One region of the Allobosea sp. OAE752 genome, then DNA from elsewhere that is predicted to be linked to it. Evidence: predicted binding sites of a transcription regulator. Region 1 holds the regulator's gene; the other holds the start of a gene.

What was found. The regulator PhoB, encoded in region 1, activates phosphate uptake and scavenging genes when phosphate is short. The targets are predictions, from matches to a motif close to TGTCATNNANCTGTCAT.
Region 2: ppk2 (polyphosphate kinase 2) is a predicted target of PhoB. The motif match lies at 7,888-7,904, and genes of this name have one in related genera.

What each region holds. Positions count from the first base shown of each region.
Region 1 covers NZ_JBNPXO010000003.1:166,464-175,434, reverse strand. Annotated here, with positions in the region: gene GGC47_RS10000 (ATP-binding protein) at 64-1,122, shown strand; gene pstS (phosphate ABC transporter substrate-binding protein PstS) at 1,247-2,272, shown strand; gene pstC (phosphate ABC transporter permease subunit PstC) at 2,446-3,417, shown strand; gene pstA (phosphate ABC transporter permease PstA) at 3,436-4,317, shown strand; gene pstB (phosphate ABC transporter ATP-binding protein PstB) at 4,357-5,163, shown strand; gene phoU (phosphate signaling complex protein PhoU) at 5,186-5,905, shown strand; gene phoB (phosphate regulon transcriptional regulator PhoB) at 5,918-6,616, shown strand; gene GGC47_RS09965 (SpoIIAA family protein) at 6,669-7,055, opposite strand; gene GGC47_RS09960 (LysR substrate-binding domain-containing protein) at 7,112-8,023, opposite strand; gene GGC47_RS09955 (amino acid ABC transporter permease) at 8,226-8,971, shown strand, end outside.
Region 2 covers NZ_JBNPXO010000007.1:163,875-172,845, forward strand. Annotated here, with positions in the region: gene GGC47_RS19015 (amidohydrolase) at 1-1,567, shown strand, start outside; gene GGC47_RS19020 (ABC transporter permease) at 1,584-2,525, shown strand; gene GGC47_RS19025 (ABC transporter permease) at 2,525-3,436, shown strand; gene GGC47_RS19030 (ABC transporter substrate-binding protein) at 3,471-5,060, shown strand; gene GGC47_RS19035 (amidohydrolase family protein) at 5,252-6,685, shown strand; gene ppk2 (polyphosphate kinase 2) at 6,867-7,772, opposite strand; gene GGC47_RS19045 (flavin-dependent oxidoreductase) at 8,078-8,971, shown strand, end outside.

The sequences.
Region 1 (8,971 bases):
CGCCCTCTGCCGTTCCGCGCAGGAAGGGCCGAGCCGGCAACGGCCGGCAGCTTCGGACGTTCCATGATCGACACCGCCGTTTTCCCCATCGCCGCTGCGCGCGGCTTCGTCGAGGCGCTCGGCACCGCCGTCGTGCTGCTCGACGAGCTCGGCGTCGCGCAGGCGCTGAGCCCGGCGATGCGCGCGCTGATCCCGGGGCTCGAGACCGGCAAGCTCCTGGCGCTGGTGCTGCGCGACCCCGACCTGATCGAGGCGATCGAGGCGGTGGCGCTGGATGGTGGGCGCAAGACGATCGAGCTCGTCGAGCGCGTTCCGGTGGAGCGGACCTTCCGCATCCACATCGCCGCGCTTGCCGGGCGGGCCGAGCGCCGTCCGACGCTCCTGACCTTCGAGGATCTGAGCGAGCAGCGCGTCATCGAGCGCATGCGCGTCGATTTCGTCGCCAATGCCAGCCATGAATTGCGCACGCCGCTGGCCTCGCTGCTCGGCTTCGTCGAGACGCTGCAGGGGCCGGCGCGCAACGACGAGAAGGCCCGCGAGCGCTTTCTCGGGATCATGCGCGAGCAGGGGCTGCGCATGGCGCGGCTCGTCGACGACCTGCTCTCGCTGTCGCGGATCGAGCAGCGCGCCCATGTCGCGCCCGACGCGCCGGTGGATCTCGCCGGCATCGCGCGCGAGATCGTCGATTCCCTCGCGCTGCTGGCGCGCGAGCGCGAGGTGACCCTCAAGCTGAAGGCGCCGTCCGAACCGCTGCAGGTGCCGGGGGACCGGGACGAGTTGCTGCGGCTGATGGAGAACCTGGTCGAGAACGCGATCAAATACGGCAAGCGCGGCGGCGAGGTCGCAATCGCGGTCGAGATTCATGACGGGGAGGCCAGCGTCTGCGTCCGCGACGACGGGCCGGGCATCGCGCCTGAGCATCTTCCGCGCCTGACCGAGCGCTTCTACCGTGTCGATACGGCGGCCAGCCGCGAGGCCGGCGGCACGGGACTGGGGCTCGCCATCGTCAAGCACATCGTGCTGCGCCATCGCGGCCGGCTCACCATCGAGAGCAAGCCGGGGCAGGGCGCTGCCTTCAAGGCGATCCTGCCCCGCTACGGAACGGGCCGCAGCGCGGCCTGAGCCCTGACAATCCGGAACGGCCCGAGCCTTTGTGACAGTTTTCATGACGGAATGTCATGTGGCTGTCATACTGAGGGTGTTCTGACGAGGTCGCTGCAAACAGCGACCCAGAGAGGACATCTCAATGCGCAAGATTCTCGTTCTCGCGGCCGTTGCCGCCGGGATCGCCGGTTCCGCCCAGGCTGCCGACATCACCGGCGCCGGCGCGACCTTCCCCTTCCCGATCTATTCGAAATGGGCCGAGGCCTATCAGAAGGAAGCCGGCGTCGGCCTGAACTATCAGTCGATCGGCTCGGGTGGCGGCATCCGCCAGATCAAGGCGAAGACCGTCGCCTTCGGTGCGACCGACGCCCCGCTCAAGGGCGAGGAGCTCTCCAAGGACGGCCTGATCCAGTTCCCGACCGTGATGGGCGGCGTCGTTCCGGCCGTGAACATCGCCGGCATCGAGCCGGGCAAGCTCAAGCTCTCGGGCGAAATCGTCGCCGGGATCTATCTCGGCGAGATCAAGAAGTGGAACGACCCGAAGATCGTCGCGCTCAACGGCGATCTGAAGCTCCCCGACGCCAACATCAACCCGGTCTACCGTTCGGACGGCTCGGGCACGACCTTCGTCTTCACCGACTACCTCTCCAAGGTTTCGGCCGAGTGGAAGACCAAGATCGGCAACAACACCGCCGTGCAGTGGCCGGTCGGTATCGGCGGCAAGGGCAATGAGGGCGTTTCCGCTTCGGTGAAGCAGGTCGCGAACTCGATTGGCTATGTCGAGTACGCCTATGCCAAGCAGAACAAGCTCTCCTACGCCCTGGTGAAGAATGCCGACGGCAACTTCCCGATGCCGACGATCGAGGCCTTCCAGGCCGCGGCCGCCAATGCCGACTGGAAAGAGCAGCCGGGCTTCGGCATCTCGCTCAACAACCAGAAGGGCAAGGATGCCTGGCCGATCACCTCGGCGACCTTCATCCTGGTCCATGCCAAGCCGGAAAGCCCGGCCGACGTGCAGGCCGCGCTGAAGTTCTTCGACTGGGCCTACAAGAGCGGCGACAAGCTGGCGAGCGATCTCGACTACGTGCCGCTCCCGGCCAACGTCAAGGACGAGGTCCGCGCCGCCTGGAAGGGCGTGACCGACAACTCCGGCAAGCCGATCTTCTGATCGCAGCCTGACCGACAGGGCGAGGCGGGTTATCCCGCCTTGCCCGACCACGCTCAGCCTTCATCCTGAGGAGCCGCCGGTCGCGGCACCGGAGGCTCTTCAGGATGAGGGCTGAGGCCGATCGAACCGGACCGGCTCGAGCAGCCTCGGCGACATTATCGGAGCCTCGCGGAATGACCGCCGTAACCGACATGAAAAGCATTCCCCCGGCACCGGTGATCCGGAAGACGCCGAAGGCGACCTTCGACCTCGTCTTCCGCAATGCGAGCTTCCTCGCGGCGCTGCTGGTGCTGGTGCTGCTCGCCGGCATCATGCTCTCGATGATCGTCGGCGGCTGGCCCGCCTTCCGCGAATTCGGCCTCGGCTTCATCACCTCCAGCGTCTGGGATACGCAGAACGAGCAGTACGGCGCCTGGCCGGCGATCGTCGGCACGCTCTCGACGGCGCTGATCGCGCTCGTCATCGGCGTGCCGCTCTCGCTCGGCATCGCCGTGTTCCTGACGCAGCTCGCCCCGCCCTGGTTCAAGCGGCCGGTCGCGACCGCGATCGAGCTGCTCGCCGCCGTACCCTCGATCATCTACGGCATGTGGGGGCTGTTCGTCTTCGCGCCGCTCTTCGCGGCCTATGTCCAGATCCCGCTCTCGAATATCGTCGAGGGCATCCCGATCGTCGGCACGGTGCTCTATTCGCGCTCGCCCTCGGGCCTCGGCATCTTCACCGCGGGCATCATCCTCGCCTTCATGATCGTGCCCTTCATCGCCTCGATCACCCGCGACATGCTGGAGCAGATCCCCTCGGTGCTGCGCGAGAGCGCCTATGGAATTGGGGCGACCACCTGGGAAGTCGTGCGCCATGTGCTGGTGCCGCAGGCCGGCGTCTCGATCATCGGCGCGATCATGCTCGGGCTCGGCCGTGCGCTCGGCGAGACGATGGCGGTGACCTTCGTGGTCGGCAACGCCAACCGGCTCTCGGCCTCGATCCTCGACCCCGGCTCGACCATAGCCTCGCGCATCGCCAACGAGTTCAACGAGGCGATGGGCCTGCAGCTCAATTCGCTGATCGCGCTGGGCTGCATCCTGTTCTTCGTCACCTTCGTCGTCCTCGTCATCGCGCGGCTGCTGGTCGCCCGGGTCAAGAAATTCTGAGGTCTGGGTCAGATGAGCATGTCCACCTCTTCCGCACCGGCCGCATCGCACATCGCCTGGGGGCGCGTGCGCCAGTCGCGCCGCACCGCCGACCGCGCGATGAAGGTCATCGCCACCGGCTTCACCTTCTGCGCCATCTTCGTGCTGTTCTGGATTCTCGGCATGCTGCTGGTGAAGGGCATCGGCGGGCTCTCGCTCGCGACCTTCACCCATGTCACGCCCGGGCCGGGCTCCGAGGGCGGCGGCCTCGCCAACGCCATCGTCGGCTCGATCGTGCTGACCTTCCTGGGCATTGCGGTGGCGACGCCGATCGGCGTGCTCGCCGGCACCTGGCTGGCGGAATACGGCCGCGGCTCCAAGCTCGCCAACATCATCCGCTTCATCAACGACATCCTGCTTTCGGCGCCGTCGATCCTGATCGGCCTGTTCGTCTACGTCATCCTGGTCGAGCCCTTCCGCGGCTATTCCGGCTGGGCCGGCGGCGTCGCGCTCGGCATCATCGCGATCCCGGTCATCGTGCGCACCACCGAGGACATGCTCAGCCTCGTGCCCGGCCCGCTGCGCGAGGCAGGCTCGGCGCTCGGCGCGCCGCCTTCCGTCGTCATCACCAGCGTGACCTGGCGCGCGGCGAAGGCCGGCATGGTCACTGGCATCCTGCTGGCACTCGCCCGCATCGCCGGCGAGACGGCGCCGCTGATCTTCACCGCGCTGAACAACAATTTCTGGTTCTCGCCCAATCTCGTCGGCGGCGTTTCCAACCTGCCGGTCACGATCTACCAGTTCGCCTCCGCCCCTTACGAGAACTGGCAGCAACTCGCCTGGGCTGGTTCGCTGATCATCACGATCTCGATCCTGCTGCTCTCGATCATCGCCCGGCGCGTCGTCGCCGGCGGCAAATAAGACTTGAATCCAGCCCGGTCGCGCCCGACCTTGAGGACCATGTCGATGCTTTCGACCCTTGAACTCTCCCCGCAGTCGCTCGATGCCGAGGCTCCCGTCCGGATCGCGGTGAAAAACCTCGATTTCTACTACGGCGAGCACAAGGCGCTGAAGAACATCAATCTCGACTTCCGTGACCGCCATGTCACGGCGCTGATCGGGCCTTCGGGCTGCGGCAAGTCGACCCTGCTGCGCATCTTCAACCGGATCTACTCGCTCTATCCGGAGCAGAAGGCGACCGGCGAGATCATGCTCGACGGACGCAACATCATCTCCAACGACGTCGATGTGAACGAGCTGCGCTCGCGCGTCGGCATGGTGTTCCAGAAGCCGACGCCGTTCCCGATGTCGATCTACGACAACGTCGCCTTCGGCATCCGCCTCTACGAGAAGCCGCCGAAGTCGGAGCTCGACGACCGCGTCGAGGGCGCACTGCGCCGCGCCGCGCTCTGGGACGAGGTCAAGGACAAGCTGAAGAGCTCCGGCATGGGCCTCTCCGGCGGCCAGCAGCAGCGCCTGTGCATCGCGCGCACCATCGCGCAGAAGCCGGAAGTGATCCTGTTCGACGAGCCGACCTCGGCGCTCGACCCGATCTCGACCGGCAAGATCGAGGACCTGCTGGAGCAGCTCAAGAGCGACTTCACCATCGCCATCGTGACGCACAACATGCAGCAGGCGGCGCGCATCTCGCAGTACACGGCCTTCATGTATCTCGGCGAGGTCATCGAGTTCGCGCCGACCAACACGATCTTCATGAACCCGGCGAAGAAGCAGACGCAGGATTACGTCACCGGCCGGTTCGGCTGAGCGGCGACGGAGGAGGAACCCCATGACCGACCATATCGTCCGCTCCTACGACGCCGATCTCGAAGGCCTTCGCCGCAGCCTCGCCGAAATGGGCGGGATGGCCGAGCGCATGCTCGGCGATGCGACCGTGGCGCTGGTGCGCCGCGACACCACGCTGGCCCAGAAGATCATCTCCGCCGATCAGCGCCTCGACAATCTCCAGCGCGAGGTCGAGGAGAAGGCGGTGCTGACCATCGCCCGGCGCCAGCCGCTGGCCAACGATCTGCGCGAGCTGATCTCCGCCATCCGCATCGCGGCGGATGTCGAGCGTGTCGGCGATCTCGCCAAGAACATCGCCAAGCGCGCCGTCGCCATCTCCGGGCAGTTCCAGCCGCCGCACCGCGCCGTGGTCGGGCTGGAGCACATCAGCCGCCTCGTTCAGGCGCAGCTCAAGGACGTGCTCGACGCCTATGCCGCCGGCAACGAGCAGAAGGCGCTCGAGGTCTGGCGCCGCGACGACGAGATCGACGCGCTCTACACCTCGCTGTTCCGCGAGCTCCTGACCTATATGATGGAAGATCCGCGCAACATCACCTTCTGCACGCATCTCCTGTTCTGCGCCAAGAACATCGAGCGCATCGGCGACCACACCACCAACATCGCCGAGACGATCCACTATCTCATCACCGGTGACTCGCTCGACGCGAACCGGCCGAAGCTCGACACGACCAATATCGAGGTCGAGGCGATCACGGGTAGCTGAGGCTAAGGAATCATGGCGGCACGCATCCTGATCGTCGAGGACGAAGAGCCTCTCACCCTGCTGCTGCGCTACAACCTCGAAGCCGAGGGCTTCGAGGTCGACAGCGTGGCGCGGGGGGACGACGCCGAACTGCATCTGCGCGACCACACGCCCGATCTGGTGCTGCTGGACTGGATGCTGCCGGGCCTTTCCGGCATCGAGCTCTGCCGCCGGCTGCGCTCGCGGCGCGACACCGAGCGGGTGCCGATCATCATGTTGACGGCGCGCGGCGAGGAGACCGAGCGGGTGCGCGGGCTCGCGACCGGCGCCGACGACTATGTCGTGAAGCCGTTCTCCCTGCCGGAGCTGACGGCGCGCATCCAGGCGCTGCTGCGCCGGGCGAAGCCCGGCCATGTCGCCGGTCTTCTGCAGGCGGGCGACCTTGAGCTCGACCGCACCACCCGGCGCGTCCGCCGCGCCGGCAGCGAGCTGCATCTGGGGCCGACCGAGTTCCGCCTGCTCGAGTTCCTGATGCAGGCACCGGGCCGCGTCTATTCCCGCGCCCAGCTCCTCGACGCCGTCTGGGGCCGGGACGTCTATATCGACGAGCGCACCGTCGACGTGCATGTCGGCCGCCTGCGCAAGGCGATCACGCCTGCCGACGCCAAGGACCCGCTCCGGACCGTGCGCGGCGCGGGCTATGCCTTCGACGAGACGTTCGCCAGAAGCTGACCGCCGCCGGAGCTGACACGCGAGCCGAGCCCCGGCTCGCAGCGCCCGTGCTTCAGGTGTCGGGGCCGCCCTCGATATCGGCGGCCCAGGCCAGCGCGGCTTCGCGCTCGGCCGGCGGGAAGGTGCGGATCTCGACGAAGGGGACCACCGGGGCGAAGAGCCGCGCGACGCGATCGAGCCAGCCCTTCTCGACGATGATCGCCTCCTTGGGGAAGCGCCTGAGTTCCCAGAGCTTGCCGAAGCTGTAGCGCGCGTCCTTCCAGGCGGCGGCGAAGGTCATGTCGTCGAAGGCGGTGATATCGGCGAGGATCGCGACCTTCTCGTGCCGGCTCAGCCGGTCTTCGACATCGGCGGCGACGCGCTCGATATCGGCCGGCTCGATGGTGCCGCTGAACGCGATGGCGAGAACATGGTCGGGAGCCGGAAGAATGGTGATCATGGCGGCCTCCTCCTGTGCCGATGTCAACGCATGGCCGGCCGGGAGGTTGCGGGCGCTCAGGCTGCTCGCGTCGCCGCGTCGAAAGCCGCGGCCTCCGTCCTCAGCCAGGCGATGAAGGCGTCGAGGCCGGGGCGCGAGGGCTGGTCCAGGCGGCGGGTCAGCCAGCAGCCGGTGACGCTGGTGAAGCCGATATCGAGCGGGTTGACCAATGCGCCCGAAGCCAGTTCCTCGGCGACATAGCAGCGTGGCGCCAGCGCGACGCCGAGCCCCGCGACCGCGGCGCGGATGATGACGGAGTAATAGCCGTATCGGACGGTATGGGCCGGCACCGCGCCGCGCAGGCCATGCGCCTCGGTGAACTCGGCCCAGAAGGCCGGCATCTGGTAATGCTGCAGCAGCGTCATCTTCTGGATGTCGGCGGCGCGGCGGAAACCGCCCATGCGCTCCAGCAATTCGGGCGCGGCGACGAGGGCGACATCGCGGCCGAACAGATAATGCGCCTCCTTGCCGGGCCAGGGCGGGGTGCCGTGGTTGATCTCGATGTCGGGCTCTTCCGTCTCGTTTTCGCTGACATAGTTGGTGAACTGGACATCGACGCCGGGATGGGCCTCGGCGAAGACGGGGAAGCGCTCCATCAGCCAGCGCTCGCCGGCGATGGCGACCATGTGCAACCGGATCGGCCGGGCGATGGCGACGCGCTCGGCCAGGCGCATCGCACCGCGTTCCATCTGCTCCAGGGCGGCCTCGGCATAGGGCAGGTAGATTGCGCCGGCCTCGGTGAGCTTGAGGCCGACCGGATTGCGCTCGAACAGCACGGTGCCGAGATGGTGCTCGAGCGACAGGATCTGCTTGGAGACCGCGCTCTGCGTCAGGTTGACGACGCCTGCGGCGCGGGCGGTCGAGCCCAGTCGCGCGACGGTGACGAAGGCGCGCATGGCGGTGGAGGAGGGCGGGGGCCGCAAGGCCATGGGTATTCCGTTTTGGACTAGGCTACCGGAGATCGTTTCGTTTGCTGGCTGCCGGGTCAAGAGGTCATTCTTACGCTTGGGGAGGAGGGGCTCGCATGAATTTGACAATCTGCCCGTGCTGCGGTGGTTTCCGCGGACCAACGGCATCGCGGTCGATGGCGCTTTCGAGAGCCGCCGGCAAGCCTGTCCGGGAGCGCCGTCGATGAGCCATGCCGTCACCTCGCCGGTCGCCAGCCGCGATCTGGCCGCGATCGCGCGACTCAGGATCGTGCCGCGTCGTTTCTATGGGCGTTGGGTCGCGGCGGCGCTCATCATCGCTGTCCTCGCCTGGATCGTCGCCGCCTTCGTCAAGGGCGACATCGCCTGGCCGGTGGTCGGGCAGTTCTTCACCGCGCCCGCGATCCTCTCCGGTCTCGGCAACACGCTGATCATGACGGTCTGCGCAATGACGCTGGGCATCGTGCTCGGGGTCGTCTTCGCGATCATGTATATGTCGCCGAACCCGGTGCTGCGCAGCGTCGCGCTGTTCTACATCTGGTTCTTCCGCGGCACGCCGCTGCTGCTGCAGCTCCTGATCTGGTTCAACCTGGCGCTGGTCTTCCCGACCATCGGCATTCCCGGGCTGTTCTCCTGGCGCACCATCGACATCATCGGTCCGTTCATGGCGACGCTGCTCGGGCTCGGCATGAACCAGGGCGCCTATACCGCCGAGGTGGTGCGCGGCGGCATCCTCTCCGTCGATACCGGGCAGACCGAAGCCGCCAAGGCGATCGGCATGACGCGGCTGACGGCGCTGCGTCGCATCGTGCTGCCGCAGGCGATGCGCGTCATCATTCCGCCGGTCGGCAACGAGGTGATCAGCATGGTGAAGCTGACCTCGGTGGCGAGCGTGATCCAGTATGCCGAGATCCTGCGCAACGCCCAGACGATCTATTTCGCCAATGCCCG
Region 2 (8,971 bases), on a different contig from region 1:
CGCGGATGGAAAGGTTCTGGCGGCGGGGTCTGCCACCGAGATTGCCGGGCTGCAAGGCCCAGGCACGAAGGTCGTCGACCTTGCCGGGCGGGTCGCCATCCCCGGCCTCAACGACGCGCATATGCATCTGCTGCCGCTCGGCCTCGGCATGAGCGAGGTCAATCTGCGGCCCGAGGAAGGGGTCAACAGCATCGACGAGGCGCTGCGCCGCATCGCGGTGGCCGCCAGGGGCAAGAAGCCGGGCGAATGGGTGCTGGGCCGCGGCTATGATCACAACGAGTTCGCCGAGCTGCGCCATCCGACCGCCGAGGAACTCGATCGCGTCGCGCCCGACAACCCCGTCTACATCAAGCGCACCTGCGGCCATGTCGGCGTCGTCAACAGCCGGGCGATGGCCGCGGCCGGCATCGGCCACAACACGCCGAGCCCGGCCGGCGGCCTGATCGAGCGACGCGACAACAAGCTCACCGGCTTGCTGGCCGAAAGCGCGATGCGCCTGATCGTCGAGGCGATGCCACAGCCGAGCGTTGCCGAACTCAAGGCCGCGATCGAGAAGGCCGGGCATTATATGCTGTCGCAGGGCTTCACCAGCGTGATGGATGCCGGTGTCGGCATGACCGCCGGTATGGCCGAGATCGCGGCCTATGAGGAGGTCGCCCGGACTGGGACGCTGCCGGTCCGTACATGGGTCTGCATCTACGGCAATGCCGACGGCATCGGCGACGAGGCCCATCGTGCCGGCTACCGTTTCGGCCGCGAGGTCGGGCTGCTGCGCTACGGCGCGATGAAGGTCTTCGGCGACGGCAGCGCCGGCGGGCTGACCGCCGCGATGAGCGAGCCCTACCTTGTCGGCGATCCCGATAATCGCGGCATCTTCATCTATTCCGATGCCGACATGCACCGCTATCTCCGGCATTACCACGAGCTCGGCTACCAGCTCGCGATTCACGCGATCGGCGATGCTGCGATCGAGCAGGTGCTGTCGGGCATGGAGAAGGCCGACAGTCCCGAGCATCCGATCAAGGGCCGCCGCCACCGCATCGAGCATTGCGGCTTCCTGACCGACGGCCAGCTCGCCCGCATGGCCGCTGCCGGCATCGACCCCTTGCCGCAGCCGATCTTCATCTACGAGTTCGGCGATCTCTACGTCACCAATCTCGGCCAGGAGCGGGCAAATGCCTCCTATCCGATGCGCAAATGGCTGGATGCCGGCATGCACGCCGCCGCGAGCTCCGATGCGCCGGTCTGCGCCACCGATCCGTTCAAGAACCTCTTCAGCATGGTGACGCGCCGGACCAAGCGTGGCACCGTGATCGGCGGGGCCGAGCGCTTGTCGATGGAGGAGGCCGTGCACGCCTATACCGCGCTCGGTGCTTACACTCAGTTTGCCGAGGATCGGATGGGCCGGCTCGTTGCGGGCCAGTTCGCCGATATCGCCGTGCTCTCCCAGGACATCTTCTCGATCCCGGTGGAAGCGCTCGAGAACGAGGTGCGCTGCGATCTGACCCTGCTGGGCGGTGAGGTCGTCTTCGATCGTCACGGTCAGCTTGCCGCCGCCGCGCAGTAGGGCGGGATAGGTCTTCATGCTGCGCCATACGCTGCAACGGCTTCTGCTGGTTCTGCCCGTCCTGCTCGGTGTGCTGCTCGTCGGCTTCCTGCTGATGCAGGTCGTGCCGACCGATCCGGCCCAGGTGCGCGCGGGGCCGACCGCGACGCAGGACGTGGTCGAGGCCATCCGTCAGGAGCTCGGCCTCAATCAGCCGCTCTGGAAGCAGTTTGCGATCTATATCGGCCGTCTCGCGCAGGGCGATCTCGGCGTCTCGATCATCAACAATGTCCCGGTTTCACAGGAACTCGCCAACACCATCGGCCCGACGCTGGAGCTGATGTTCGCATCGCTCGTCTGGGCGATCCCGCTCGGGATGCTGCTCGGCACGGTCGGCGCCTATTTCCGCGGTTCCCTGCTCGACCGCGCCATCATGGCGGTCTCGGTCGCCGGCGTCTCGCTGCCGGTCTTCTTCCTTGGACTGGGGCTGATCTGGCTCTTCGGCTTCAAATATCCGATCCTGCCCTTCACCGGCCGCACCGGCCCGCTCTGGACCTGGGAAGGGTTGCAGGGGATCATCCTGCCGGCCATCACGCTCGGCGGCGTCTTCGTCGGCCCGGTCGCGCGGATGACGCGGACTTCGGTGCTCGACGAGCTCGGCGCCGACCATGTCCGCACCGCCCGTGCCAAGGGGCTCGGCGAGCGCACGGTCCTGTTGCGCCACACGCTGCGCAACGCGCTGGTGCCGGTGGTCACGCTGATCGGCCTGCAGATCGGCTTCCTCCTCGGCGGCGCGGTCGTCACCGAGACGGTGTTTTCCTGGCCCGGCATCGGCCGGCTCGCGGTCGGCGCCATCCTGTCGAGCGATTTGCCGATGGCGCAGGGCACGATCATCGTGCTCTCGCTCGGCTTCATCCTGGTCAATCTTGCCGTGGACGTCCTCTATGCCGTGCTCGACCCGCGTGTGAGGGGCGCCTGATGAGTTCCTCGACCAGTCCGCTCCAGCCGGGCGCCAAGGCGGTGGAAGCCGCCATCGGCGTAGCCGCCGCCGCGCCCGTCCGCCGGAAGACGGTGCTCAGGATGCTGCTGTCGGATGTCGGAGCCTGCATCGCGCTGGCTCTGGTCGTGCTGTCGATCCTCGGTGCCGTCTTCGCGCCCTGGCTCGCCCCCACCGATCCCTATGGCAACGATCTCGCCAACACGCTGAAGGCCCCGGGCGAGCTCGGCCTCCTCGGGACCGACGGGCAGGGGCGCGACATGATCACGCGTTTGCTCTTCGGCCTCAGGACGACGCTGGTGATGGGGCTCGCCTCCGTCATCATCGGCGGCTCCATTGGCGGCGTCATCGGCTTCGCAGCCGCCTATTACCCGAAGATTTCCGGCGTGCTGATGCGGCTGATGGATGTGCTCCTGTCCTTCCCGGCCATCCTGTTCGGCCTCGCCATCGCCGCGATCTTCGGGCCGGGCCTGCCTTCGGTCATCATCGCGCTCGCCATCGCCACGGTGCCGCTGATGGCGCGCGTCGTGCGCGGCTCGGCGCTGGTCGTGCTGCAGCAGGGCTATATCGAGGCCGCGCGCTCGCTCGGCTTGCGGGATCTGCACATCATCCTGCGCTACGTGCTGCCCAACTGCCTCTCGGCGATCTTCGTCTTCGTCACGCTGCGCTTCGGGCAGGTGATCCTGCTCGGCGCGGCGCTCTCCTTCCTCGGGCTCGGCGCCCAGCCGCCGACGGCGGAGCTCGGCGCGATGGCCGCCGACGGGCGCAACTTCCTGTTCTTCGCGCCGCATGTCTCGGTGCTGCCGAGCCTGGCGATCTTCGTGGTCGTGCTCGCCTTCAACGTGCTCGGCGATGCGCTGCGCGACGCCCTCGACCCGAAGCTGCGCAAATAGAATCCGACACCATCAAAAAAAGGGGACCTGCTCGATGATCAAGTTTTCCGCTCTGCTTCTCGCCGGCGCCGCCGGTGCGGTTCTGGCCGCTGCGCCCGCCATCGCACAGCAGAAGGCGCCGCTCTCGATCCTGCGCGTGATCGACGCCGATAATTACGACCCGATCCGCACCACGGCGACGGCGGCGGCCGAGGTCATCTACATGATGGCCGACACGCTGGTGACGGTCGATTTCGACATGAAGACGATCAAGCCCGGCCTCGCCGAGAGCTGGACGGTGTCGCCGGACGGCAAGACCTACACCTTTAAGATCCGCAAGGACGTCAAGTTCTGCGACGGCCGGCCGATGACCATCGACGACGTGGTCTATTCACTGAAGCGCTGGGTCGATCCGGCCAACAAGTCGCCGGTCTCCTTCCGCGGCGGCCCGGTTCAGGACATCCGTGCCGAGGGCGATTCCACGCTGATCTATGAGCTCAAGGAGCCCTATAGCGACCTGCTCTTCCAAATGGCGCTGTCCTTCGCCTCGGTCGTCGACAAGAACGCGGTCGAGAAGCTCGGGGCGAATTTCGGCGTGCAGGGCTTCAACGCCACCGGCCCCTATTGCTGGGTGAAGTGGACGCCGCGCCAGGAAATCGTGCTGAAGAAGAACCACTATTACAATTGGGGTCCGTCGATCTACAAGGACCCGAAGCCGCAGATCGAGGACATCGTCTGGAAGGTCATTCCCGAGCCGAATACGCTGATGGCCGCGATCCAGGCCAAGCAGGCCGACGTGACCTACTACATGCCCTATATCGCGCTCGATACGATGCAGCGCATCCCCGGCATGACCGTGCAGCGCCAGGAAAACTACATCTACGACGTCTTCATGGGCTTCAAGGTCGACAAGCCCGTCTCGAAGGACAAGGCGATCCGCGAGGCCGTCAACATGGCCACCGACAAGCAGGCCATCGCCAAGGCGATCTTCTTCGGCAAGGGCACCGCGCTGCCATCGCTGCTGAATCCGGCCGTGCTCGACTACGACAAGGACACGGCCGCGAAGATGCCGAAGCACGATCCGGCGGCGGCGGCGAAGCTTCTCGACGAAGCCGGCTGGAAGCCGGGCGCCGACGGTATCCGCGAGAAGGACGGCCAGAAGGCCACCTTCATCGTCTACGGCATCCGCAACGACGTGAACCCGCGCATCTCCGAGGCGATGCAGGCCGATCTGCGCAAGATCGGCATCGACCTCAAGATCCAGCTCTGGGACGCCACCGTCGCCTGGGGCAAGCTGGCGACGCAGGAGTTCGACGCCTTCTACATGTCCTACCCATATGTCACGGCGACGGAGGCGCTGAACCTCTACTTCGCCAGCCGGCAGGTGCCGACGCCGAACCGCATGAACTGGAAGGACCCGAAGACGGACGAGCTGCTCAAGGCAGCCGCGACCGCCGTCGATCCGGCCAAGCGCAAGGAGGCGATCGGCGCCGTCCAGATGCAGCTCACCGACGCCAATGTCTGGGTGCCGCTGGCCTCGCAGCCGCTCTGGGTCGTGGCGGGTGACCGGGTCGAGGGCGTCCGCGCCCACGGCATCTACGGTGCCGGGCTCTACAAGGGCCTCGACATCAAGCTGAAGCGCTGAGTTTTTTTCGAGCGCAGGCTGATTCTCCGCGGAAACGAGCCGTCATTCCGGGCTTGACCCGGAATCCATCGAAGGGCGCTGCGCTTGACGATGGATTCCGGATCGGCGCCGCTGTCGCGGCTTGTCCGGAATGACGGCGCCGTTCCGTAAAACCAGCCTGCGCCATGCCTTTGGGAGCGGAGGAGAACACCATGACGATCACGGTCATCAAGAACGCCGACATCGTTGTCGCCTGGGATGCGGAAGCGTCCCGCCACGTCTATCTGCACGATGCCGATGTCGCCTTCGCGGATGGCGCGATCAGCTTCGTCGGCAAGCGCTATGAGGGGCAGGCCGACGAAACCGTCGATGGGCGCGGGCGTATGGTCATGCCGGGCCTCGTCAACATCCATTCGCACCCGTCGAGCGAGCCGCTCAACAAGGGCTTCCTCGACGAGCTCGGCTCGCCCGCCCTCTACAACTCCTCGCTCTACGAGTTCATGCCGATCCTGCGGCCGGATGCCGAGGCGGTGCCGGCCTGCGTCGAGGTTGCCTATTCGGAATTGCTGCTGTCGGGCGTCACCACGGTCGCGGACCTGTCGGTCGCCCATCCCGGCTGGCTCGACCTCGCGGCCAATAGCGGCCTGCGCGTCTGCCTGTCGCCGATGTTCCGCTCGGCCCGCTGGTTCACCAGGAACGGCCATGTCGTCGAATACGAATGGGACGAGAAGGCCGGGCAGGCAGCCATGGCCCAGGCCCTCGACGTGATCGAGCAGGCGCAGAACCATCCCTCCGGCCGGCTCTTCGGCATGGTCTGCCCCGCCCAGATCGACACTTGCAGCGAGGGGCTGATCAAGGAAAGCCATGCCGAAGCCGGGCGCCGCGGGCTGCGCTGGCAGATCCATGCCGCGCAATCGACGGTGGAGTTCCACGAGATCACCCGCCGCCACGGCGTCTCGCCGATCCAGTGGCTCGAGAAGCTCGGCGTGCTCGGCGATACCAGCATCGTCGGCCACGCCATCTTCCTTGACGACTATCCGCGCGTCGCCTGGCACAGCCGGCGCGACCTCGCACTGCTCGCCGAGACCGGCACGACCGTCGCCCATTGCCCCACGGTCTTCATGCGCCGTGGCATCGCGCTCGACGATTTCGGGCGCTACCGCCGGGCCGGCGTCCGCATCGGGCTCGGCACCGACACCTATCCGCACAACATGCTCGAGGAGATGCGCCATGCCGGCTATGTCGCCCGGCTGATGGCGGAGAGCCCGCGCACGCTCACCACAACCGATATCTTCGAAGCTGCGACCACGGCCGGCGCCGCCGCGCTCGGCCGCGACGACATCGGGCGGCTGGAAGCCGGCTGCAAGGCGGACCTCGTCATGGTCGATCTCGCCCATCCGATGATGCAGCCGCGCCGCGACCCCGTGCGCAGCATGGTCTATGCGGCCGCTGAGCGTGCCGTCGACCGCGTCTATGTCGATGGTCGGCTGGTCGTGGCCGACGGCACGGTGCTGACGATGGACTACCCCGATGCCGCCCGCCGCCTGCACGAGGCGCAGAAGCGCACCGAGGCCGCCGCGCCGGAATATGATTGGGCCAAGCGCCCCGTCACCGACTATTCGCCGCTGACCTTCCCGAAGGGCTGAGGCGGTTCTCAGCGAGTAAGGGCGTCGCGAGCTTACACGCCCGTCATTGCGAGCGGAGCGAAGCAATCCAGCAGGACCGAGTGAGAGGTTTCACCTGGCTGCCCTGGATTGCTTCGTCGCTTTGCTCCTCGCCATGACGGTTCGCGTACCGGGCTAGTCGGTGCGCAGCCGGCGCGCTTCCTCAAAAAACCTCGGGCACATACATTTCCGGCGGCACCGGATGGCGCAGATAATCCGGATTGCGCACGCGCGCGGGCAGCACGATCTCGGGCTTCGGCACGTTCTCATAGGGAATCTGGCCGAGCAGATGCGAGATCATGTTGAGGCGGGCGCGCTTCTTGTCGACCGCCTGCACGACCGACCACGGCGCATGCTCCGTATGGGTCCGCTCCAGCATCTCTTCCTTGGCGCGGGTGTAGTCCTCCCAGTGGACGCGGCTCTCCAGATCCATCGGCGAGAGCTTCCACTGCTTCAACGGATCCTCGATGCGCATGCGGAAGCGGAATTCCTGCTCCTCGTCGGTGATCGAGAACCAGTACTTGATCAGGATGATGCCGGAGCGCACGAGCATGTGCTCGAAATCCGGAACCGAGCGGAAGAACTCCTCCAGCTCCTCGGGGGTGCAGAAGCCCATCACCCGCTCGACGCCGGCGCGGTTGTACCAGGAGCGGTCGAACAGCACCATTTCGCCGGCGCTCGGCAGATGCGGAACATAGCGCTGGAAATACCACTGGTTGCGCTCGCGCTCGGTCGGGGCGGGCAGGGCGACGACGCGGCAGATGCGCGGGTTGAGACGCTGCGTCACGCGCTTGATCGCGCCGCCCTTGCCGGCGGAGTCGCGCCCTTCGAACAGCACGACGACCTTGAGCTTCTTGTACTGGATCCAATCCTGCAGGCGCACGAGCTCGTGCTGCAGGCGGAAGAGCTCACGGAAATAGACCTTGCGGTCGAGCGTATTGCCGCCCGAGCCTTCCAGCCCTTCCGCAACGAGCTCGTCGAGGCGGTCATCTTCGAGCTGCAATTCCAGCTCCTCGTCGAAGCTGTCGAGAATCTCGTCCTTGATGCGGTCCAGATTGTCGGGAGACATGCTGTCAACTCTATGCGTGACGGGTTGAAAGAAGACGGCGCGCGGTTCGACCGACAGCCGCCGGGACACAGTCCGAGCCATCGTCCAGCCAACATCGGCTTTATCTGTGGCCGACGTGACAATTCGATGAAAAACAACGTCGGAGCGCCGGGGCGTTGTTCCGTCTTCGCTGTCCGATTTCGGTCGATGCCGATTGCGGCTGTGGATCGGAAACGCCGCGCCCGGCGGCAATTGACAAATCGAAAAGAGATATTTCAAACTTAAAATATCAGACCCAGGACAATGGGCACATCAGGGAACGGTGCATGCGGGTTATCATCGTTGGCGGCGGCATCGGCGGGTTAACCTTGGCGCTGATGCTGCATGCACGGGGCATCGGCGCGACTGTCTACGAACAGGCGGGGGAAATCCGCGAGGTCGGTGTCGGGATCAACACGCTGCCGCACGCGATCCGCGAGCTCACCGAGCTCGGCCTGCTGCCGGCGCTCGACGAGGCCGGGATTCGCACGCGCGAACTCATCTATATGAACCGCTTCGGACAGGCGGTCTGGCGCGAGCCGCGCGGCCTGCATGCCGGCGCGCCGGTGCCGCAATTCTCGATCCATCGCGGGAGGCTTCAGCGCCTCATCCGCGACGCGGTCGCCGAGCGGCTTGGCGAGGATGCGATCCGCACCGGCCGGCGCCTGCTTGGCTTCCTGCAGGATGAGGGCGGTGTCACCGCGCATTTCAGCGATGCCCGCTTCGGTGAGGCTGGCGAGACGGCGCGCGGCGACATCCTGGTGGGCGCCGACGGCATCCATTCGGCGGTCAGGGCTTTCTACTTCCCGAACCAGGGGCCGCCGTGCTGGCAGGGCGTGCAGATGTGGCGCGGCGCCTGCGACTGGCCGATCTTCCTCGACGGCGAGAGCATGATCATCGCCGGCGGCATGGCCGGCAAGCTTGTGCTCTACCCGATCGGCAAGGGGGCGACGCCACAGACGCGATTGACCAACTGGGTCGTCAACATCCGCAATGGCGATCCCGAGCGGCCGCCGCCGAAGGAGGCCTGGTCGAAGTCGGGCCGCCTCGAGGACGTGCTGCCCTTCGCGCGCCGTTTCAGCGTGCCGGGCTTCGACATCCTCGGCCTGATCCGGGCGACTGCGACCTTCTGGGAGTACCCGATGTGCGACCGCGACCCGCTGCCGCGCTGGACCCATGGC